Regions from separate parts of the Colwellia sp. BRX9-1 genome, predicted to be linked through region 1. Evidence: predicted binding sites of a transcription regulator. Region 1 holds the regulator's gene; each other region holds the start of a gene.
What was found. The regulator sigma-54, encoded in region 1, starts transcription at its own class of promoters, with help from an activator protein. The targets are predictions, from matches to a motif close to GTTGGCACGNNNNTNGNNT.
Positions count from the first base shown of each region.

Region 2: glnA (glutamate--ammonia ligase) is a predicted target of sigma-54. The motif match lies at 2,445-2,463, and genes of this name have one in related genera.
Region 3: H4J76_RS08650 (DUF2884 family protein) is a predicted target of sigma-54. The motif match lies at 1,342-1,360, and genes of this name have one in related genera.
Region 4: H4J76_RS19795 (PEP-CTERM sorting domain-containing protein) is a predicted target of sigma-54. The motif match lies at 1,588-1,606, and genes of this name have one in related genera.

Region 1 is NZ_JACGVM010000001.1:172,030-178,317, reverse strand. Features, by position in the region: gene lptA (lipopolysaccharide transport periplasmic protein LptA) at 1-34, shown strand, start outside; gene lptB (LPS export ABC transporter ATP-binding protein) at 31-762, shown strand; gene H4J76_RS00850 (RNA polymerase factor sigma-54) at 842-2,350, shown strand; gene hpf (ribosome hibernation promoting factor) at 2,374-2,661, shown strand; gene ptsN (PTS IIA-like nitrogen regulatory protein PtsN) at 2,707-3,162, shown strand; gene rapZ (RNase adapter RapZ) at 3,194-4,048, shown strand; gene H4J76_RS00830 (HPr family phosphocarrier protein) at 4,062-4,337, shown strand; gene mgtE (magnesium transporter) at 4,457-5,815, shown strand; gene pmbA (metalloprotease PmbA) at 5,919-6,288, opposite strand, start outside.
Region 2 is NZ_JACGVM010000001.1:13,465-19,752, forward strand. Features, by position in the region: gene glnL (nitrogen regulation protein NR(II)) at 1-270, opposite strand, end outside; gene H4J76_RS00060 (DUF4124 domain-containing protein) at 347-868, opposite strand; gene glnA (glutamate--ammonia ligase) at 981-2,387, opposite strand; gene typA (translational GTPase TypA) at 2,730-4,544, shown strand; gene H4J76_RS00075 (hypothetical protein) at 4,857-5,036, shown strand; gene H4J76_RS00080 (hypothetical protein) at 5,086-5,271, shown strand; gene H4J76_RS00085 (DUF2959 domain-containing protein) at 5,429-6,079, opposite strand; gene H4J76_RS00090 (hypothetical protein) at 6,079-6,288, opposite strand, start outside.
Region 3 is NZ_JACGVM010000007.1:24,978-31,265, reverse strand. Features, by position in the region: gene H4J76_RS08655 (EAL and HDOD domain-containing protein) at 1-349, shown strand, start outside; gene H4J76_RS08650 (DUF2884 family protein) at 480-1,289, opposite strand; gene zapE (cell division protein ZapE) at 1,455-2,579, opposite strand; gene H4J76_RS08640 (cold-shock protein) at 2,699-2,905, opposite strand; gene H4J76_RS08635 (RNA methyltransferase) at 3,188-3,736, opposite strand; gene lepB (signal peptidase I) at 4,150-4,812, shown strand; gene H4J76_RS08625 (peptidylprolyl isomerase) at 5,111-5,881, shown strand; gene arfB (alternative ribosome rescue aminoacyl-tRNA hydrolase ArfB) at 5,892-6,288, opposite strand, start outside.
Region 4 is NZ_JACGVM010000002.1:49,275-55,562, reverse strand. Features, by position in the region: gene H4J76_RS02835 (acetolactate synthase 3 large subunit) at 1-498, opposite strand, end outside; gene H4J76_RS19795 (PEP-CTERM sorting domain-containing protein) at 1,687-2,340, shown strand; gene H4J76_RS02825 (methyl-accepting chemotaxis protein) at 3,148-5,109, opposite strand; gene H4J76_RS02820 (HD domain-containing phosphohydrolase) at 5,512-6,288, shown strand, end outside.

The sequences.
Region 1 (6,288 bases):
AGACGCGAAAACTCAGGAAAAAATTAATTTATGAGCACTAGCACCCTAATGGCAAAAGGCCTTGCCAAAGCCTATAAAGGCAGAAAAGTGGTTAAAAATGTCAGTATGCAAGTTTCAGCAGGACAAATAGTCGGTTTACTAGGCCCAAATGGTGCCGGAAAAACAACTTCTTTTTATATGATTGTGGGTTTAGTTGAAAGTGATAGTGGCGATATTATCTTAAATGACGAAAACCTGACGTTAGCGCCTATGCATGAGCGTGCGAGAAAAGGCATCGGATATTTACCACAAGAAGCCTCTATTTTTCGAAAACTCAGTGTTTACGACAATATTATGGCTATTTTACAAACACGAAAAGAATTATCAGATGCTGAACGTGAAGAGAAATTAGAACATCTTGTTGAAGAATTCAACATAGGTCATATCAAAGATAATTTAGGCATGAGCTTATCTGGTGGTGAACGCCGCCGAGTAGAAATTGCTCGCGCATTAGCTGCTGAACCAAAATTTATTTTATTAGATGAACCTTTTGCTGGTGTTGACCCAATTTCAGTAGGTGATATTAAAAAAATTATTCTACACTTAAAAGAACGTGGCATTGGTGTGTTGATCACTGATCACAATGTACGTGAAACTCTCGATGTATGTGAACATGCGTATATTGTTAGTCATGGTGAACTTATTGCAGAAGGTACTGCAGATCAAATTCTTGCAAATCAACACGTAAGAGATGTATACCTTGGTGAACAATTCACGCTATAGTAGTCAGTAAATGAATAGTATCTTCGTATGAAAAAAACGAAAATATCCCATTAAAAATAATAGGAAGTTAATGACCTAAATGCGCCCTACTCTACAACTCCGCATAGGACAACAATTAACCATGACGCCACAATTGCAGCAAGCAATCAAATTGCTGCAACTGTCTACGTTAGAGCTTCAACAAGAAATTCAGGAAGCCTTAGAAAGTAATCCATTATTAGAAATGGATGAGTCTTCAAATAATCCCGAAGATAAAAGTACTGACAACCTTGAAGAAGCTCACACTGCCGGTACTGGTGATGTTAAAGAAGCCCCTGCTTCTGATGGTAGCGAAGACGCTACGCCTACCATTGATGAAATCACCACCACTGAAGCCATGGACAAGAACGATATCCCTGAAGAATTAAACATGGATACCACTTGGGATGATAACTACACGGCCGGTGCAGCAAGTTCAAGCTCAGGCCCAGCTTCAGAAGATTATACTTACCAAGGCGAGACTCAAGACTCCATTCAAGATCATTTGCGCTGGCAAATGGAATTAAGCCCTTTTACCGAAACAGACCGCGCTATAGCGACAGCAATTATTGATGCTGTTGATGACGCCGGTTACTTAACGGTATCTAGTGAAGACATTTTAGAAAGTGTTGCCATTGAAGGAGTAGAGCTTGATGAAATTGAGGTGGTACTAAAACGTATTAACCTCTTTGATCCTGTCGGTGTCGCTGCTCGTTCTATTTCAGAATGTTTAATCATTCAACTTAATCAATTTGACCCCGCTACACCTTGGTTAGCAGAAAGTAAGTTAGTTTTGCGTGACCATATTAATCTGCTGGGTAGCCGAGACTATCGTACATTAATGCGTAAAACTCGACTGAAAGAAGAGCAACTGCGCGAAGTGGTGCGTCTTATTCAATCACTTGATCCTAGACCCGGCGATAGTGTGATGAAGAGTGACGATCAGTATGTTATTCCTGATGTGTCTGTTGAAAAGAAAAATGGCCGTTGGGTGGTCGAATTAAACCCTGATACTGCGCCAAAACTTTCGGTGAATCAGCAATATGCTTCGATGTCACGTTCGATGAAGTCGACAGCGGACACACAATTTATTCGCTCAAATTTACAAGAAGCTAAATGGTTTATTAAAAGCTTAGAAAGCCGTAATGATACCTTATTAAAAGTGTCAAACTGTATTGTACAACGTCAAATTGGCTTTTTTGAACATGGTAATGAAGCCATGCGTCCAATGGTTTTAAATGATATTGCCGAAGCTGTCGATATGCATGAATCAACCATTTCACGAGTGACGACACAAAAGTATATGCATACGCCACGTGGAATTTTCGAACTGAAGTTTTTCTTCTCAAGCCATGTTGGCACCGAAAGCGGTGGCGAATGTTCATCAACAGCTATTCGTGCATTAATCAAAAAATTTGTTGCTGCCGAAATCCCAGCAAAACCACTTAGTGATAGTAAAATGGCTGATTTATTAGCCGATCAAGGGATAAATGTAGCTCGACGTACCATAGCAAAATATCGAGAGTCACTTTCTATTCCACCTTCTAACCAACGAAAAAGTTTACTTTAACGAAAAGATGAGGAATTAAGCTTATGCAAATTAATCTTTCTGGCCACCATGTTGACATTACCGAAGCTTTACGAGAAAACGTCACGACTAAGATGGCAAAATTAAGCCGACATTTTGATCATATCAATAATGTTCATGTTGTTCTCACCGTTGAAAAATCAAATCAAATTGCTGAAGCGACTGTTCACGTTAGTGGCTCTGATTTACATGCAAAAGCTGAAAATGCTGACATGTATGCCTCTATTGATAGTCTTGTTGTTAAGCTTGACCGGCAAATATTGAAGTACAAAGGTAAAACGAATCAGCATTAATGCTGTTTATCGCCTGTTCACTCACCAAAGAATCTAAGTAGTATAATGAAGTTGCAAGATATCCTTACCCTTGATTGCACCCTGTGTGCGATTAAGGGTACAAGCAAAAAAAAACTCCTTGAAATAATTAGCGAAACTGCGGCAAAAAAATTCGATAATATTGATACTCATCAATTATTCGAAAGCTTAATGGCGCGTGAAAAAGTTGGCTCTACCGGCATAGGGAATGGCATTGCGATTCCTCATGGTCGATTAACTAATACGTCACAAGTTATTGCTGTATTGCTGACCAGTGAACAAGCCGTTGAATTTGATGCGATAGACAACCGTGCTGTCGATATTATTATTGCGTTATTTGTCCCCGAAGAAAACTGCCAACAACATTTAGATACCTTACAAAGTATCGCGCAAATATTTAGTACTAAACAATTCGCAAAGCAAGTAAGAAAATGCCAAAATTCGCAAGAGCTTTTTACTTTAATAAAGCATGCTAAACGTTAATAAAATCTAATAATAATCCAGGAAAACTCAAATGAAACTCTTGATAGTCAGTGGTCGCTCAGGGTCAGGTAAAAGTGTCGCCTTACGTGTACTCGAAGATTTAGGCTACTACTGTGTCGATAATATTCCGGTGAATTTATTGCCTGCATTAGCACATACCGTTATTAATGATTACGACAAAGTAGCGGTTAGTTTAGATGTACGTAACTTACCCAATGACCCTAATGACGTTTCAGAAATATTAGATTATCTACCAAAAACGGTAAAACTCGATATTCTGTATTTAGATGCTGATGACTCTGATCTTATTCGACGTTTTAGTGAAACGCGTCGTTTACATCCTTTGATTAAACAAAATATCCCACTTGACCAAGCCATCTCTTTAGAGAAAAAGCTGCTTGAACCTATTTCCACGCGTGCGGGTTTGTATATTAATACCAGTCAGTTATCACCTCATCAATTATCTGATTTAGTGCGTGAGCGAATTTTAGGCAAAACCTCGGCATCTATGGTGGTGGTGTTTGAATCTTTTGGCTTTAAACACGGTGTACCACAAGACGCAGATTATGTTTTTGATGCACGTTTTCTGCCTAACCCTTTTTGGGAAACAGACTTAAAAGGTTTTACCGGTTTAGATCAACCCGTGCGAGACTTTCTTGCTAGCCAACCGATTGTCACTAAATTTATCTGGCAAATTAACAGTTTTATGATGACGTGGTTACCCCACTTAGAAAGAAACAATCGCAGCTATATTACTATCGCCATTGGTTGTACGGGTGGAAAACACCGATCGGTTTATATTGCAGAAATATTAGCAAACAATCTTAGAAAAGAACGCGAAGATGTTCAGTCTCATCATCGCGATATTAAAATACAAAGCACTTAATAACGGTCACTGTATGCCAAAATATAATAAATCATTAACCATTAGCAATAAACTGGGATTACATGCACGTGCTGCAACTAAACTTGCCCAGTTAAGCCAAAAGCTTAATGCTAACGTTACTATTTGCTTAGAGGGCAAAGAAGCTGATGCCAGTAGTATTATGGGGTTAATGTTACTGGCCGGTGGCTTTGGAAAAACCGTAGAGGTTATTACCCAAGGAGAAGATGCTCAACAAGCACTTGACGATGTATGCCAGTTATTTTCTGATAAATTTGATGAAGACGAATGATAAAAAGACTGAATAAAAAATAAAGTTACGTTATCATTCATTACAACACCTTAGCCAGCGCATCTTGACTAAGATATAAACAATATAATTTTCGTATTACTGCGGCACAGGAAAACTTTATGCCGGAAATATCAGAGCAACAACAAAATCATCAACGCCTGCAACAAGTCAATAAAGCACTTGGTAGCGGAATGTTTGTGCACGTTCGAAAATTACTACAGAACATGCCAGCTTATGATATTGCTTTAATATTAGAGTCATCTCACCCGAAAAGTCGTGCCGTTTTATGGCAACTTATCGACGCAGATAATCACGGTGAAGTACTTGAAGAACTCAATGAGGAAGTTCGAAAAGGTATTTTAAAAACTATCCGCCCTGAAAAATTAGCCGCCGTTGCTGAAGGCATGGATGTTGATGATTTAGCTGAAGTTTTACGTACTCTACCCGATAGTGTTTATCAAGAAGTATTAAGTGCTATGGACTCGCAAGACCGAGGTCGAGTCGAAGCCGCGTTATCATTTGAAGAAGATACCGCTGGCGGTATCATGAATACCGATACCATAACAATTCGTCCCGATGTAACGGTTGATGTGGTATTGCGCTATTTGCGCTTACGGGGTGATTTACCTGAAGCGACCGATTCTTTTTATGTGGTCGATGGTAAAAATCACTTTATTGGCGCCGTTTCTCTAGCGGCGATCATTACCGCTAAACCTGAAATTATCGTCTCAACACTCATTGATAAAGATATTGAAGCAATTCAAGTGCATTTGTCTGATAGTGACGTAGCGCAACTCTTTGAAAAATTTGATTGGTTCTCTGCACCAGTTATTGATGATGAAGGCCGTTTACTTGGTCGTATCACGATAGACGATGTTATTGATATTATTCGTGAGGATGCCGAACATTCAATGATGAGTATGGCGGGTTTAGATGGAGAGGCAGATACCTTTGCTCCGGTTTTAAAAAGCACGCAACAACGCTCTATTTGGCTTGGCGTTAATCTCATTACCGCACTACTGGCTGTTGCTGTATCGAGTATGTTCGAAGGTGTTTTAAGCCAACTGGCTATTTTAGCTATTTTAAATTCTTTAGTGCCTAGTATGGGTGGTGTTGCCGGTAACCAAACCTTAACACTGGTTGTTCGCGCCATTGCGCTAGGCCATGTTGGCGACTCAAATGCGAGAATACTCATTCAGAAAGAACTTGCTGTTGGTTTTCTTAATGGCGTTATCTGGGCGGTATTAATTGCCGGTGTTGTGGCTATTTGGCAACAAAATTTAATGCTTGGTGGCGTAATAGCCTTTGCAATGTTAATGAATTTAACCGCTGCTGGTATCGCTGGTGTCGCTATCCCGCTGTTTTTGAAACGGATGAATATTGACCCTGCTCTCGCTGGTAGTGTGATATTAACAACGATTACCGATGTGGTTGGAATATTCGCTTTCTTAGGTACTGCAACTTTATTCCTAACCTAAACTAGATATTGGCTTATTGAGATCTTGATAGCTTTTCAAGATCTCAATACTAGTCTGTTGGTTTTAATAATCAAATGTTCCTTATTAAAATAACACGATTTGATTAATTGCCGCCAACCTGCATCTCTTCAATTAACAATGAACCCGTTAAAATACTGCCTCGTAAGTCAACATCACTACCGACAGCAACTAAGCCTTTAAAGATATCAGATAAATTACCCGCAATGGTAACTTCTGATACTGGGTAAGCAATTTCACCGTTTTCAACCCAGAAACCGGCAGCGCCACGTGAATAATCACCATTGACTACATTAACGCCTTGTCCCATTAATTCAGTGACAAGAAAGCCAGTACCGAGTTTTTTCAACATGGCATTAAAGTCACCGCCATTGGCAGAACCTTTGGCATTAATTTGCCAATTATGAATACCACCGGCATGGCCAGTAGATTTAAGTCCTAGCTTACGTGCTGAA
Region 2 (6,288 bases), 160 kb from region 1:
AATGGTGACATCACTGTCACTAAATTCTTGGCCTGAAGTCAGCAGCTGCTCTAAACGTTCCTTTTTAATCGGAGAATTGTAGAAGACTGTTGTTATTGGTAAGTTGCACAGCTTGTTAAAACTCTTAACTAATAGCGCTTCTGCTGCAGGGTTAACATATTTAATCGTTAATTTATTATCTAGCACTACAAGTGCTGTAACCATCTGATTTGGCAGCTTTTGTTGGTAGCTAAATTTTAATTGTTGATCTCTACTGCTGTTGCTAGACATAAAAACCTTTTGCACTGATGTAGTGCGACAAAATAGTAATGTAGTTACATTTGGTGCAAGTTGCAGCAAATGCTACTTAATTTGCGTTATTAACCGATGCTCTATGCATATAAAAGGTTATAGGTTTTGACGATGCAATTATCTTGCCTTTTTCATTAAGTAATTGCATTTTTATGATATGTTCGCCGCGATCTATATTTCGTAGCACAAACATCGAGTGAGATTGCGGAGGTTGATGGGGTTTACCATCTAAAAAAAGTTGAATAGCTAAGCCTTGTTTAAAGATAGGTTTGATACTACCTGCTATGTAAACAGAGCCAGTGTTGTCTCTAACCGTGGCATTTTGTTTAGGTTGGTTGATTTCAACTTGGTAATCATCTTTGATAATTTTTGGTGTTAAATCTAGCATTGAGGTATCAACAGAAGAGGCAGTATTGGGTTCTCTTATTTCAACTTCTTCCGCACCAGTTTGAGGGCTGTCAGAAAAAACTAAGATACCATCATCACTTCTCCAAACATAAATTTTGGTTGCCGTCGCAAAGGTATTACAACTAAGTAATGTGATAATTAAAGTTAATAACAATAAAGAATAACGCAAAAATTTAGCTCAACTTAAGATACTTACCTTAAACTTATATAATTAATCGTCTATTTGCCACAAAAAAGCTCACCGAAGTGAGCTTTTTTTTCATTTAATCATATAGTCGAGATTATACGCTGTAATATAATTCAAACTCTAATGGATGAGTTGTCATGTTTACGCGTTGTGATTCAGCACGTTTAATAGCAATGTATGCATCAATCATATCTTTATCCATAACACCACCAGCGATTAAGAACTCATAATCAGCTTCTAAGCTTTGTAAAGCATCTTCAAGTGATGTTGCTACTTGTGGAATAGCTGCAGCTTCTTCTGCTGGTAAATCGTATAAATCTTTATCCATCGCATCACCAGGATGAATTTTGTTTTTAATACCATCAAGACCAGCCATTAATAAAGCAGTAAAAGCTAAATATGGGTTTGCTGCTGGATCAGGGAAGCGAGCTTCAATACGCATTGCTTTTGGTGATGGAACAATCGGTATACGAATTGATGCAGAGCGGTTACGTGCAGAATATGCAAGCATTACCGGCGCTTCAAAATGTGGAACTAAACGTTTGTAAGAGTTAGTAGCTGGGTTAGTAAAAGCATTCAATGCTTTAGCATGCTTAATAATACCGCCAATATAATAAAGCGCCATTTCAGATAAGCCGCCGTATTTATCACCAGCGAATAAGTTAACACCGTCTTTAGCAAGTGATTGATGAACATGCATACCAGAGCCGTTGTCGCCAACTAATGGCTTAGGCATAAAAGTCGCTGTTTTACCGTAAGCGTGAGCAACGTTATGAACAACATACTTGTATATTTGAACTTCATCAGCTTTTTTAACTAAGGTATTGAAGCGACATGCAATTTCGTTTTGACCAGCCGTTGCTACTTCATGGTGATGCGCTTCAACAACTAAGCCCATTTCTTCCATAACTAAACACATGGCTGAGCGAATATCTTGTGATGAATCTACAGGAGATGTTGGGAAGTAACCGCCTTTAACGCCTGGACGGTGACCCATATTGCCTTCTTCGTATTCAGTACCTGAATTCCAAGCGGCTTCTTTATCATCAATTTTATAGAAAGAACCACTCATATCAGTACTAAAGCGTACATCATCAAATAAGAAGAATTCTGGCTCAGGACCAATTAATACAGTATCAGCGATACCTGTGCTACGTAAGTACTCTTCAGCGCGTTTAGCAACTGAACGAGGATCACGGCTGTAACCTTGCATTGTACTTGGTTCTAAAATATCACAACGAATATTTAATGTTACTGCATCTGTAAAAGGATCTAATACCGCTGAATCAGCATCAGGCATCATTACCATGTCAGATTCATTAATACCTTTCCAACCTTCAATAGAAGAACCATCGAACATTTTACCGTCTTCAAAAAAGTCTTCATTTACTTGGTGATAAGGAATTGAAACGTGTTGCTCTTTACCTTTTGAATCAGTAAAACGTAGGTCTACAAATTTAACATCGTTGTCTTTGATTAAATCTAATACGGCTTGTGACATGTAAAGTCTCCAGTGTCATTAAAATAAAATACGTTTGCATTTCGCATGATGGGCATAAAGCGAAATTCATGCCAATAGATAAAGCCTTTATATATAAGGTGTTAACTTATTTACTAAAGCCTACTTGCACCACTACTGTGCGTGAGCTGCGCTAAATTGGTGCGCCTGCTGGTTGTTGGTGCTTAAGAGTATAACAGGGCATTACGATTCGTGTATGGAGAATTTAATAGGAGCTGAAATATTTGTTGCTGTCTTTGTTGACTTCGTTGCTGTATAATTCGCGCCCAATTATAGCCCTATATTCTTTTGATGAAAAAGTCTTGCAAGAAGTGAGTAAAACCCGTGTTAGATAAATTACGTAATGTTGCCATCATAGCCCACGTTGATCATGGTAAAACAACTTTGGTTGATAAATTATTAGAACAATCAGGTACCCTTGATGCCCGCGGCGGTCTTGAAGAGCGTACGATGGATTCGAATGATATCGAAAAAGAACGTGGTATCACAATCTTAGCTAAAAATACGGCTATTAACTGGAACGGTTACCGTGTAAACATCGTAGATACTCCTGGCCATGCTGATTTCGGTGGTGAAGTTGAGCGTGTTATGTCAATGGTAGATTCGGTTTTACTTATTGTTGATGCACAAGAAGGCCCTATGCCACAAACGCGTTTCGTAACGAAAAAAGCGTTTGCTCAAGGTTTAAAGCCAATCCTTGTTATTAATAAAGTTGATAAGCCTGGTTCTCGCCCTGATTGGGTTATGGACCAAGTTTTTGAATTGTTTGACAACCTTGGCGCTACAGATGAACAGCTTGACTTTAAAGTTGTTTACGCTTCAGCAATCAATGGTTGGGCTTCGCTTGAAGAAGGCGTAACCGGCACAGACATGACTCCTTTATTTGATACTATTCTTAAAGAAGTGCCTGCACCAACAGCGGATCCAGATGGTCCATTCCAAATGCAAATATCTCAACTTGATTACAGCTCTTACTTAGGTGTAATTGGCGTTGGCCGTATTACTCGTGGTTCTGTTAAACCAAACCAACAAGTAACGATTAAATTAGCAACTGGCAAGATCCATAACGCTAAAGTTGGTAAAGTATTTGGTTACTTAGGTCTAGAAAGACTTGATATCGAAGAAGGTTTTGCTGGCGATATTATTGCTATTACTGGTTTAGGCGAGTTAAAAATATCAGATACGGTTTGTTGTCCTACAGAAGTTGAAGGCTTACCAGCATTATCTGTTGATGAACCTACTATCAATATGACTTTCCAAGTAAACACTTCACCATTTTGTGGTAAAGAAGGTAAGTATGTTACTTCACGTAACATCAAAGACCGTTTAGACAAAGAATTAATTCACAACGTTGCTTTACGTGTTGAACAACTTCCTGATGCTGATAAATTTAAAGTATCAGGTCGTGGTGAGCTTCACTTAGGCATTTTAATCGAAAACATGCGTCGCGAAGGTTTTGAGTTAGCGGTATCACGTCCTGAAGTTATTATTCGTGAAATTGATGGTCAAATACAAGAACCTTATGAAAACGTGACCATTGATGTTGAAGAGCAGCATCAAGGACCTATCATGGAAAGAATGGGTGTTCGTAAAGCTGAATTAACAGATATGGCACCTGATGGAACGGGCCGTATTCGTATGGACTTCATCATGCCAAGTCGTGGTTTGATCGGTTTCCAAACTGAATTCATGACATTAACGTCAGGTTCTGGCTTAATTTATCATACATTTTTTGAATACGGACCTCATAAAGGTGGCGATATTGGCCAGCGTAAAAATGGTGTAATGATCGGTAATGCAACAGGTAAAGCATTAACGAATGCAATATTCAACTTACAATCACGTGGTCGTATGTTGATCGGACACGGTGTTGATATTTATGAAGGTCAAGTTATTGGTATTCATAGCCGCGACAACGATTTAACAGTAAACGCTCTTAAAGGTAAGCAGTTAACTAACGTTCGTTCATCAGGTACTGATGAAGCACAAACGTTAACACCGCCTATCGTTATGTCGCTTGAACAAGCGCTTGAGTTTATTGATAACGATGAGCTAGTTGAAGTTACACCACTGAGCATTCGTATTCGTAAAAAGCTTTTAAAAGAAAATGAACGTAAGCGTGATACTCGTCCTAAATAAGCCTCTTATTTAGACGATTGATAAAAACCAGCTTCGGCTGGTTTTTTTGTCAGTAAATTTGAGTAAGCCTAAACGTAATATTGCGTAAGACATGTCTTAAAAATATATAGGAAGTAACACAACACACGGTTAATAAAGTGGATGACTGTGTTTTAATCTATTGTTTTTTAATGAAAATTAATTAAGTGAGTCAGTTATGTCTAAATGTTGAGTTGACGCTAATCATTACACCTCACTTGTGAATATTAGTTTTACTGATACGATTAGTTGCATGTGAACTTTGAAAGTAACGGTGCAGGGAGCAAACTTATTATGGAGCAGAGAAAATTAACTCGTTTAAATGATCTATTCGAAAAAGCTGTTGCTGATAAAGCTAACGTTATCGAACGCAGAGAGTTAAAAGTCCTTTATCAAGAGTACATCGATGATGGCAGGGAAATAGTTTTACCGGTACAAGTCGCTATTTACCACCAACATGCCACGGCTTCATAACGACCAAGCGGTATCTTTAAAGAATATTATTAAGAAAGGGAATTTCGAAATGTCTCCAGAGCAACTCAAAGTGTTACAACGATTAAGTCAACTTTTTGAAGAGGGCCGAGCGGGTCCGAGTCAAATAAGAGAGCTGTCAAGCTTACTTACTGCTATTAACCAAAACCAAGATCGAAGTGATGTTTTTGCTAATCCCCCCTTTTCACACGCTAGATCAAGTAATGACACGTTATAACTTATAATCTCAGCAACATAAAATCCTACCAATAAAGAGTAAGTCTCTGTCATTAAGTTGATGGCGGCTCATTTAACATAAACAAGCTACCATCTATTATCACTTACCATTAACTTTATGGTACTAAGCAGACACTCATAAAAGTGCTCCTTTTGTACTAAGGGTTCTTAAGTGATTTTATGAATGTTTGTGATTTGTTAATTGAATTGTTCATTTCGTTAATTAAGCGTTCAACATCTTGTTCAATTAATTTATATTCTGTTTTAAGCTCACCGATAGCTCGCGCATTAAGATTATGTTTTAAATAAAGCATATTATCTTTAAGCGCATCAAGAATAGGTTGCATTCTCTTCTCCGCATTACGCATTGATTCAATCACTGAAGTATAACGATTTTGGGTTTCGTTATAACGCGATTGACTTTGGCGTTTTAATGATTGATTAGTAAATTGTTCTAATTCACTATTCCATTCATTAAACAAAGCTTCAGCGACAGCTTCAATTGAATTAATACGAGCAGTTACATCCTCAGCAGCAACTTTACTTGTATGATAGTGATCATTACTTATTTCATATTGTTGTTGCAGTTCACCACCATCAAAATTTACTAATGCAGAGAACTGTTCTAAGGCATTTTTAAATTCTTCTTTTGCTTCCTCTTGTGACTCAGTGGCAGTTTCAACACGATCGATTAATATATCACGTTTATGTTTACCTACTTTTTCCATGGCCGAATAGTAAGCAGATTGACAGCCGACTATTGACAGTAAAAGAAAAAATAACGAGACCTTAATTGTAATCTTATGCATTAGTTCCTACCTTTATAGCGAGCAGCATCGATGACTGCCCACAGATGAAAAATAAGACCAGGAACCGCCATAAAGAATAAGATTCCTGTCGCTGCTAATGTGTAGTTAACCCAGGTTAACAGGAAAAACAGGATTGCTGCGAGGATCCTCCCTTGAACTAATTGACCTAAACCTGCAATAAAAAAACTACATATTGCCGCTAAAACATT
Region 3 (6,288 bases), on a different contig from region 1:
TCGTGCTAAATTTTGTGAACTTGTCTCAAAGGATATAAATGCTCCAATAGATTCATCTATTGCTTTCTTAACGGGCTTATTATCATTAATTGATGCCATTTTAGATGAAAAACTTGAAACTGTTTTAGAAAAGTTACCACTTGCGCAAGAGATAAAGATTTCTTTACTCACTAAGAAAGGCGTATTGGCTGAATTAATCCAGTTATTAGAGTACATTGAACATGCACAATGGGATGAAACCACTATTGTTATGAAGAAGTTAGGTATAGAAAAGGAAAAAGTCATTAGAGATTACAACCAAGCACTTTCTTGGGCTGACGAGCAGTCACAGATGACAAATGGCAGTTAATTAAGTCAATGGTTCGATTGACAAAAAACAAGTAACTGAATTATTTACTTGTTTTTATTGTCAATGATTAGAGAGTAACGCGCCCATGTTATAATAGGCGATACAGAATTTTATCTATATTTAGTTAAAATTACATAAGTTCTTTAGTGTTTTTAGATGAAACAGTAGTGGTTAATAAATTAAAGTCTTTTAACACTATTATTTCGTTAGTTAACCTGTCTTCAAGTGCATCGATGTCGACAACAGATTGACAAAGTACTTCACTATTTTTTTTAATTTGTTCGCCACGAGATTCCATTTCGTTTTCCATTTTTTCACCGAAATCCTCCATACGAGATTCAAAAGCGTTCATATCGCCACCAGAGAAAAGCATCTGTTGCCCTACCGCTATCATTAAACTACCAATCGAATTTTGCACCGTCTTTTCTATTGCACTTTCAATACGTTGCTCAAAATCTTCGTTGAAAAAGTTTTCTCCTGAAAAACCATCCTCGTCAAAATAAATGTCATTATCACTGGTTAAGCCCAGATCAACTTCTTTACGTATCTCTGAAAGTTGACTAGTAATTTCAGCACTCAGCGTATTATCTTGACCGAGTAACTCATTAAACGCTAAATTAATGCCGTCATTCGCAAGATCAATAGCATCTAATGCAACACTTTTTACTTGTGGAACTGCAGCCCTAATGCCAGACGAATAATCATGAACCAAGGATTGCTGATTATCTGTTAAGTCAACTTGAACACCATTGACATATAATCGTTCATTATCAACAATTTTATAGAGTGGCAGTTTACTTTTAGAGAATTCAATAGCGGTTGGCGTAATTTTAATACCACCAGATATTGTTGCATTGCATGAGTCATTTGTAAAAGATGCGGTGGAAGCGAACGTACTGCTGCTTGCCAATATAAGTGCTGTTGCGATGAGTGTTTTCATATTATGCCCTTCGATTGTTATCGATTAAATAATGCCTAACTTAATATAGACATTACAAAACTAGTGCCAACTAGTAAAACCAATAAAATTCAATAAGATACAAAATAAACATAAAATAAAATGAAAATTAAATACCATTTATTAGTGAAATAAACACATTTGTGGCTAATATGCTAATTGTTGCATTTCAATGAGACGGGATTGGCAGCGAGCAAACTCAAAACTTAATTGCTGTCCTTGGTAAAGCTCAATAATATCAACTTCAGCATTAATAATAAGTCGTATATTTCTATCATAAAATTCATCAACAACAGCAATAAAGCGCCGAGCTTCATCATCTAAGTGGCGAAGTTGGCTTAACAATTTACCGTCGCGTTGATAGTCATCTTCTACGCCTGATATCACAGACGTTATGCGCTCTCCATCAAATTGAGGAACTTGGTCAAGCAATACTAATTTAAAATGATCAGCTAGGCTAATGTAGTCTCGCTGACTTCTAGGACCAGAACATAGTGCATAAAAATCAAAAAGTATAATAGTATCTGTTTTCGCTTGAAAAGGGATTTTACGGTGGTTAACGGTTATATTACCTGAAGTGCCTACAATACCCGTAATATCTAAAAACCTTTGTCTAAGCGTTTTGTTATTTAATGGGTAAGTATAATCACGATATGCGATTGCGGTTTCATCATAACGGTCTAAGCGATGATCTACAGCACCATCAACCGATAATACTTGGCAATAATCGTTAATTAAATCTATGGTAGGCATAAATCTTTCGCGCTGTAACCCATTACGATAAAGTTCTTCGGGTCGACAGTTAGAGGTAGCGATTAAAATAATATCTTGTTGAAAGAACGCCTGAAATAAGCCAGAAAGCAACATAGCGTCACCAATATCTGAAACATAAAACTCATCAAAACACAGTACTTTGATCTTTTTAGCCCATTGCTTAGCAATAAACGTTAATGGATCACTTTGTCCTGTACATAAATTTAATTGTTGATGTACTTCTTCAATAAAGCGATGAAAGTGAATACGTTTTTTAGCAGTAACGGCTAAATTTTGAAAGAAGAGATCCATAAGCATGGTTTTACCACGACCGACTCTCCCATAAAGATAAATCCCACGAATAGCAGACGATTTTTTCAGTCGTTTAGCAAGCCAAGATTTATGCTCATGTTGATAGATTTGTTCAGAAAGATCATCAAGTTTGGCAACGGCATTAACTTGTGCATAATCGTATTTAAAATTATTCGAAGTAGATAGAGCTTGGTAAGCTGAAAGCATATCTTAAGTTTTAAACGTTGAAACTAAATTTTTCCCACAAAAAAAGGGTGAGACATAAGTCTTACCCTTTTTAGCAATTTATTTGTATGAGGTAACCTAAGTTAGCTCAAGATACAAAATTAAAGAGCTTGAATGTTCTCAGCTTGAGGACCTTTCTGACCTTGAGTTACAGTAAACTGTACTTTTTGGCCTTCAGCTAGAGTTTTGAAACCGTCGCCAGAGATTGCAGAAAAATGTGCGAAAACGTCAGGACCAGATTCTTGCTCGATGAAACCAAAACCTTTAGACTCGTTGAACCATTTTACTGTACCAGTAGTTGTAGACATAATAGTATCCTATTTGTTTAATATAATTAATCTTAATTTTGTTTTAGCCATTAAATAAATTTAATTCACTAAAACGATGATGCTGAGAGTGTTGCTATGACTTATTAAACAGGACGAGCTACTAACATAACTTCGAAACTTGGTACATAAATATAGGTAGTACTTTCTAGCTGCGTGCATTGTATATCGTTGACAGAAAGAGTCAAGTTTTTTATCGACTTTATTAATTCTTTTGTTTGTTTTATGAACAAATCGTTAGATTAACACTATCAACAAGCCATTTTACTGTTTCACTTTTACCGTGTTATTTGTATCTCTACTTTTTCGGATAAGTTCATCGTCACCAATAGCTATTGCAGACTTTGCTAAGCGGTCATAAAGTAAAACATTTACTGTTGCTGCCAAATTCATACAACCATTCGTTGGAATATATACCACAGCATCAGCTTTATCGATAACAGCCTGACTAATAGTGCCATCTTCAGGGCCAAACACATACATAGCATTTTTAGGGTGAATGAAGGCCGGCAATGGCACCGCTCCTTCAATTAAATCAACACATATTAGCTTGCTCCCTTCGGGTAAACTTTCCACCAAAGATTCAACACCAATTAAAGGTATTTTTTTACTGGCACTTTGTGTGTCGGTATGAAATTTCGCGGCTCTTGCATACCTAACACCACTGTAGAGTACGCTATCAACTTGATAACATCCTGCTGCGCGCATTACAGCACCGACATTACTTGGGCTTTTAGGATCGGTTAAACCTAAGGTTATCTCAGCTGATTCAGCGTTTTTATGTTTTAACGGTACTTTTATCTTTTTAGTCATTAATATAATCGTTTTGGTTAGTTACTTTACAAATACAGGTAAATTCTACAGGAATTCTCCTTAGCTTTAATAAAAAATTCAAGTAAATAGTAATTTTTTATTTGTTCTCAAGTTAACGTTTGATTTTATCTAGTCTACCTTAGCGACCGATAGTTTAAGCTCGAAACCTATAGTGATATGAACACTAAATAAGTTTCACACTAGCAAGTGGAGTGACCAACGAAGTTTACTTTTTAAAAATTATACAAAGCTATTATTAATGCATTATTCATGAGCTCTTTCCTTGTTAAACAGTAAAGTTGTCATAATCCGTTACATTTCATAAGCAACAAATCAAAAAATAATGGTCATAATAAACTAAGATTTTCTGTTAATAACTATACCTGTGTCATCAATATTTAAAAGGAAAGAAAATGAAAAATAGTCTCAAGAAACTATGGAAAGAAAATAAGTTATTATTTATTTTTATTGGTTTAATGTTAGTTTTTCGTAGCGCTGTCGCTGACTGGAGTGACGTACCTACAGGTTCGATGAAACCAACAATTGTTGAAGGCGATAGAATTTTTATTAATAAAATGGCTTATGATATTCGCTTACCCTTCACTCATATTTCTCTTGTTACACTTTCCGAACCACAAACCAATGACATCATTATTTTTGATTCAGTGGTCTCAGATAAACGTTTAGTAAAACGTGTAATTGGTGTTCCAGGTGATACAGTTACTATGAGAAACAATAAATTAATTATAAACAACCAAGTGATTAGCTACAAAAAAGAATCAACAACAAACCTACCATCGAACAATTACCACGACAAGATTGAGACGATCAATGGCCAGCCACATTTTATTCGAACCAGTAAGTTGGCGTCACAATTGGATAACTTCAACCAAGTTATAGTGCCTACTGGTCAGTATCTAGTTCTGGGCGACAACCGAGATAATAGTGCAGATTCACGGGTAATTGGCTTAGTGCCAAGGAAGGAAATTGTTGGCAAATCTAGTCAAGTCGCTTTTTCTCTAGATTACAATAATAACTTTTTACCACGCACTAATCGTTTTTTTCATTCACTTTAAATGTTTGTTAACTACTGGTACTTTTTGCTCAGATTTTAAATCACATTAGGTAAATTCAGACGACTTTTTTTATTTTAATCTCAAATATACTGGGATTTATTTAACGTATGTCGTTAATAACGATATACGTTATCAGCTCTCACCGCTTTTATAGCCTCATTGATATGCTGAAAAAAAACGCTACAACCACAAACTCAAATTTACAGGTAAGAAAAGCTCTTGTTGTTTTAGACTAATACTTTTAGTATCTCTAGCATTGTATTCAACTATTATTATCCCTAATAAATTTAAGGTTACTATGTATCAAACTTCTCCTAAATCACTCGTACTAACGGGTGCATTTTCTATTGCGACACTATTATCAGTATCGAGTAATGCGACAATTGTTGAATTTGAAACTTCTCAAGGGAATTTCAAAATTAACTTACACGATCAAACCACGCCTAAAACAGTAGAAAATTTTTTAAGGTACATTAATGACGGGGATTTCAACAATACTGTTGTTCATCGTTTAGTGCCTAACTTTATTATGCAAGCGGGAGGCTTTGAATTTAACGGAAACTTTCCATTAACGGCCATTGATGTTGATAGTTCTGTAAAAAATGAGCCATTGTATTCAAATGTTAGAGCAACTGTCGCGATGGCAAAAGTAGCAAACAGTCCCAATAGTGCAACCAGTCAGTGGTTTATTAATTATAAAGATAATAGCGCTATTTTAGATAGACAAAATGGTGGTTTTACGGTGTTTGGTGAAGTGATTGAAGGTATGGATAATATCGATAAAATAGCTCAGTTACCCATTTGTCAAAGTATACCAATGCCAGACTATACCGACGAGCAATGTGCTAATAGTAATTTTGTACCTGCAGATGAGAATTTTGTAACCATTCGTACTGTTACCATTTCAAATAGTTCAACCACAACGTCTGAAAGCCTATCTCCGGTAAAAAATACGCTGATTAATCAGGAGAGCAGTTCAAGTGATAGTAGCGGTGGCGGTAGCTTATCCTACTTTGCATTACTGGCATTATCTTTAGTCGGCTTACGACGTAAAATGAAAATATCTTAACCAATGTTAACTAGTCAGTGACCTTGCCGCGGAGTGCTTTTACATTGCCGCGGTGAGATTTACCCGCTAAGCGTCTTTTTTTGGAATTTTTTGATGGTTTAGTTTCTCTTCGAACCTTTTGAATAACCATTGCTGATTTAATCACTTCAACAACACGCTCAAGCGCAGATTCACGATTTTTCTCTTGTGTTCTATACTGTTGCGCCTTGAGAACTAAAATTCCCTCTTTAGTGATACGTTTATCTTTTAATGCTAATAAACGTTCTTTATAAAAATCAGGTAAAGACGATGCCTTAATATCAAAGCGTAAATGAATCGCTGATGATACTTTATTGACATTTTGTCCTCCCGCCCCTTGTGCACGAATAGCGGTTAACTCGAGTTCATTTTGATCTAACCAGACATTA
Region 4 (6,288 bases), on a different contig from region 1:
GTCTTTGGGCAGCTCAATAACCACAGGTCCCGGTCTTCCAGTACTAGCAATATAAAAAGCTTTAGCAATAATATTAGGGATATCTTCAACCACCCGGCAGTTAAAACTGTGCTTAACGATGGGACGAGAGCAGCCGACAATATCAGTTTCTTGGAAGGCATCATCGCCAATAAGTGTGGTCGGTACTTGTCCTGAAAGTACCACCATAGGAATTGAATCCATGTAAGCGGTAGCAATACCCGTTATACAGTTTGTTGCCCCAGGACCTGATGTGGCAAGCACGACACCTACCTCGCCGGTGGCCCGAGCAAACCCATCAGCCATATGGGTTGCCGCTTGTTCATGACGTACTAAGATATGCTCAACGTCTGTTTGCTGAAATAAGGCATCGTAAATATCTAAAACAGTACCACCTGGGTAGCCGAAAATGTACTTCACGTCGAGTGCCGCTAATGCTTTTACTACCATCTGTGCACCAGTGAATTGCTTCTTTGTCATGAGCTTGCCTTCTATAAAGTATGGTTAAACTAAGTTTCAACAATAAAAAAACCCTCGGTCTTGTGCAGAGCGAGGGTTTATTGTATTTGTTATTTAATAACTTTTTTTACACATAACACCAACTCCGCAATGGTTTAATGACCACGACGACAGAGAGGAGTGTAATGAGTAAAAATGTAACATTCATTGTAAATTGAATCCGAAGAAAAGTTATTTATGCCCCTATTTTTAAGATGTTTTGCTCTATCTGTCAATAAATAATTACGATTTAAATGAATATACTCATAACATTTTAATTCTATCTTAATGATTTAGGTATAAGTCCATGCTACCGACGTTACTTTTTTATCATTAATTAGCGGTGTTTGGCCTGCAACGATTTAATTTTATGAGTATCTGAATAAGCTAAATAAAGATCGAAACAAATGGGGGTAGTAAGTTTTTATTTATTAATAAAGTACCAGAAACACTCCAAATAAAGTTGGAACCTGACTTCAACTGGCATAAGTGAACCTTAATCATCATTCAAAGCACATCCTGAAATGACGGTGTTAACGTCTTCTGTGTGTGCATTGAAGAAGTTAGCATTTGAAGTTTTGAGTATTTATCGAGGTCAACAGCACACCGTTAGTTGACCTAAGCATGTAGGTAGCTAACTTGATAATCATTGGCATAGCCGACGTTCCCCAAATTGGTTTTAGACTAATATTATGATCAAAAAATCAAAAAATCAAAATACAGTTATAGAACGAGAACAATATATATGACTGCGGCAAGCTCATTACTGCCCCTCACTCTAGTGGTTGGTTACTAAGGATAATAAGATTAGTTCTAACTAATTTATCATCATGAAGGCTAGTTTTACTGACTATTACTATCCAGTTTCTTAGGTATTTACCTACACAACCTTATAAATTAAACGGTCTTAGTTCACTTATTGCTTAAAGCTCACATAAATTCAAGAAGCCAAAAATAATATTATAAAATCAAGTGGTTGATGAGTTTTTTTTGTGTCAGGATATTTTACAGTATGATTACATATAAACTCCATCGAATCCCCATCACATTGAAATAAAATGACATTTAAAGCTTGGCACATTTTTTGTATTTAGTTACAAAAGTTGATAAATATTTATTTTAACGATTACCTACCAAAACTAATGGAAAGGGATTAAAAAGGAACAACGAATGAAATTTAAATTATTAAAAATGACAATGGCCACTTTGCTTGCCGGACTTATGTCGATTGGTTCTGCAAATGCCTCCCTTATCACCTTTGAAATGTCAATTGTGGCTGACAATGACTTTGCAGTGTTTAGTGGAGACGGCACAAATATCAACAACATTTTGTATCAAAACAACGTTGGTTGGGGTGCCCAAATAGGAAATTTATCCACTCTCAGCTTTACTCTTGCTGCCGGTGATAACAAATTCTATGTTTTAGGGATGGGAGGTGGTGGTCAAGAGGACATTAGTGGTTTGGTTAACGGTGTGAATATGACATCCGTATCAGTTTCAATGAGCTCTAACCTCACATCATACCTTAGTGGTTACAACGCCTCAGCAGTAGCGGCAGGAGCATACAACGCTAGTCTAACGGATGTGCAAAATGCGTTCTCAAATGTGACATGGGCCGATGCAGCCTCAAATTTCAATACGACTCAAACCGTAATTAGAAGAGCTGGTTACGGTTCGGGATTCGCATTTTCTCACCTCAATGCACACTTATTTAGTTTCGATGCGGTTGACGTAGGTGTACAGGTTCCAGAGCCATCAACACTTGCTATTTTTGCGTTAGGAATTATTGGTTTAGCATCGCGTCGATTTAAAAAACAATCTTAACCATTTAAAATTGTTTATCCTAGAAAACATCAATTGTAATGATTGGTGTTTTTTTTGTATCTAGTTTATAGTTTTAGCCCAAAAACATTCTGTCGAATGACCGCCAAACAAAGCGGACTATTTATTGTGATAAATACGTGTCTAAATTAGGTCTGCTCTGTGGCATTAGTGAGCCTTAGATAATTAATTTACCGACCATTTTTATGTACTACTGCCAAGGTCTTTTTAGTGTGATTTACGTAAATGAACATAAAAAATTTTTCCTATATTTTCTAATGAATCTATTTTGCTGCTAAATGAATAAATGAATAAATGAATAACTGAATGATAAATTTGGTACGTTTATGTAACATAGGAATTTAGACGAGTTTATCTCAATTGAATTTTCAACCATTTGTTTTTTATCGGTTTACACTGTTTGGAGTATGTGCATAACGTGCCATTTTTGGGATCGAATAACACATAGCCTGTTACTTTTATTCATAAAAGACACTCAAAACAGATAAGCTTGCTGGCCACTTACTAAATCTATTATATAAAATGTTGTGTGTGAATTAATCAGCTCGATATGTCGACAGTTTAAATCGAAATGCATACTAATAAGGTGTTAGGTTACTAAGGAATATTTATTAAATGCCCTCACCAGTATTTTTGGTCTATGGGGCTCATTACTTATAATCTTTACTAAGCAAGAATAAGGCGTTTAAGTAGGGCAAAAAAGTTGGCTAGAGCCTGTAACAAAATCTGTTACAGGTTCGTATAAATAGTTAAAATATAGTGCTTCGTTACTTAATACTAATATTGGTGTTAATTATTGACTTTAAAGCGACCGACTAAATTTGTTAAATCTTTAGATAAAACAAGTAAGTCATTCGATCCATCGGCCAATGTATCAGCAGTATTAACAATACCTTTTGCCGATTGATTAATGCCACTAATATCGTCATTGATCAAGTCCGATGAACTGCACTGTTGATCTGCGGCTTGAGTAATACGCGAGATATTTACCTTCATTTGTCCAACCAAAGTACTGATTTCGTTAAATGATTGGTTCGCTTGTTCAATTTTATTGATAGCCTGTTTCGATTGTTCGACATTCACGCCCATTTGTTGAGAAACAACACGTGTTTTATCCAGCAAGTTCATTAATACAGCATCAATTTCTTCGGTAGCGCCTCGCGAGCGTTGCGCTAATGTTCTCACTTCATCTGCGACCACAGCAAAGCCTCGCCCTTGCTCACCAGCTCTTGCCGCTTCAATAGCCGCATTAAGTGCTAAAAGATTGGTTTGTTCGGCAATGCTTCTGATAACATCTAATATTTTAGTAATATTCTCACTTTCCAGTTCAAGTGACTTCATCGATTGAGATGATTCACTTAACGATTGATTTAACGAACTCACTTCACTTACCGTGACAGAAATTAACGAAATACCCTTTTTGGAGTACTCTTCAGTTTTCATAATAGTCGTTGAACTTTCTTGGCAGTCGTTTGATGTTTGATGTGCGATATCTGTCATCGTTGCGATAAGGTTATTCACATTATTTATTGATTGTTCTTGTTTATGGCTGACTGATTTTACATCAGCGATTTGTATACCCGATTGATTAGCTACCACATTTAATGTTGATGCACAGGTTTTAATATCAACGACAAGCTGATGAATCGAGTCTAAGAATTGATTAAACCATTGAGCCAATTCACTGACTTCATCTTGACCAATAACCTCTAGTCGCTTAGTTAAATTTCCATCACCTTGTGCAATATCACGCAAACCTTCAGCCACACGGTTAATAGGTTGAACAATTCGATTGGCTAACCAAAATCCTATGGCAATAAATAATGTAACCATGATAAAGGCAATCACGGTAATGGTCTGACTCATATTATATGCAGGCGCTAAAATTTCATCGCTATGGATGACGCCAACAAAACGCCACTTTAGTTCTTTTGAATAATAACTGGCAACGTCAACATCTTCACCTAAATGCTCGGTAGAAAAATGATCTTGATTTGGACTTTTTTGTAATATGGAAAATAATGATGATGATGAAAGATCTTTAATATTTTTGAAGTTATTCTCGGGTGTTTTGGCATCAGCTAATACGGTTCCTGACTCATCAATAAGAATGAGATAGCCGCTTTCACCTAGTTTTGTATTACTTAATATATCCGTTAATGTTGAAAGGGTAACATCTAGACCTTGTACACCTATGATGTCGCCTTGCTTATTTTTGACCACTAATGCAGAAGTTACTACAGGTTTTCCTATGACATCTTGATATGCTTCAGTAATAATTGGAGCGTTTGGAGAGGCTAGCGCCTGTTTGTACCAAGGACGTTGTCTTGGATCATAACCTCCAAGCACTTCTAATGGATATTGAACAAAGCCACCTTCTTTGGTGCCTGTGTATACGTATAGTAAATCAGGGTGTGATGAACCAAAATCTTCATATAGCTTATATAAATTTAATTCTTCGACAGAATCATTTTTTGGCTCCATCATATGATCAGAGTCAATATAAGTATGAGTATTATCAGGAAGTTGGGTTGTCAATTTATTTTGAGCTAAAAATTTTACGTTAGCTTTGATTTGTTGGAAGAACAGCTGAAAGCCGTTGTCTACTTGCCTTAATTCATCCTGAGTGCGTTCCACAAAGCTTGTTGAAGATATAGAAATCGTCATTGATATACTGACAATTGCAATGGCAATAATTGGTAAAATAACCGTAGCAGCAAAGCTCAACGTTAGTTTAGAGCGAATATTCATAAAAATTCATTAAATAATCGTAAATGTAGCCATAATATAACTGAGAATCATACTGAGACCAAGCCCAAATGAGTCAGAGCGAAAGTACTGGCTAAACGACAAAACTGTGACCGATCTTACTTGCCCATTTCAGTATTTTAAAAATCCAAAAATTTTTAAAAAAGCCTCAACAAACTTCACGGAAAATTCTCTCGCCATCTATGACTATTCGTTGTGTTTTATTAGTAAAAGTTTATCAGTGAAGAATAGCCACTTTGCTTTGTCTATAGGTGTTTTAGATTATATTGCCCATTATTTTAAGGATTTATTTATTATATTTACCAATTATTTACATAAATAGCAGGAAATATTCTATATATTTATTACACTTAGGGTTAACTATAACAATAATACGAATTAATAATGTCAAACTTTCTCTTTAAAGAAGAATCTGCAGGCGAGTCCTTAACGTCAAAACCAAAGAAGCACAAGGTCTGGCGGATACTTGTCATTGATGATGATGAATCTGTGCATCAAGTCACTCGACTGGTTTTAGCGGATGCTACTATTGAACACAGAAGCTTGGAAATTGTTTCGGCTTATTCTTCTATTGAAGCTCGTGAGATATTATTAAAAGATGATACCTTTTGCATGGCCTTTGTTGATGTTGTTATGGAAACTGATCATGCAGGTTTGGAGCTTGTTGAATGGATCCGTAATACCTTAAAAAACCAAGCAATACGTCTTATTCTAAGAACGGGTCAGGCAGGATCAGCTCCTGAAGCTAAAGTGATTAAAGAATTTGATATTAATGACTATAAAGAAAAAACTGATTTTACTGCCGGTAAAATGACTACAACTGTCTACGCAAGTATTCGCGCTTATCGTGACATAATGACGATACAGCGTAGTTTAGATGCTTTTAAACAGTTAATAAAAGCCACTCATGATCTTTTGAAAATTAATCAATTCAAGCCTTTTGGCTCTGCTGCTTTAGAACACTTATTGACTTTAATGGATGTTGACAGCTCTGCGCTTTATATTGCCCGAAGCCAATTAGAATATGATGAAACTAGCTCAAATCTGATTATTGCCTGTACCGGTAAGTATGTGAGTGAGTCAGATAGTCTTGAAGCGTCAGATATTTCTAGTGATGTTAAACATTTAATCCAGAAAGCGTTCGAAAATAAAAAGCATTAT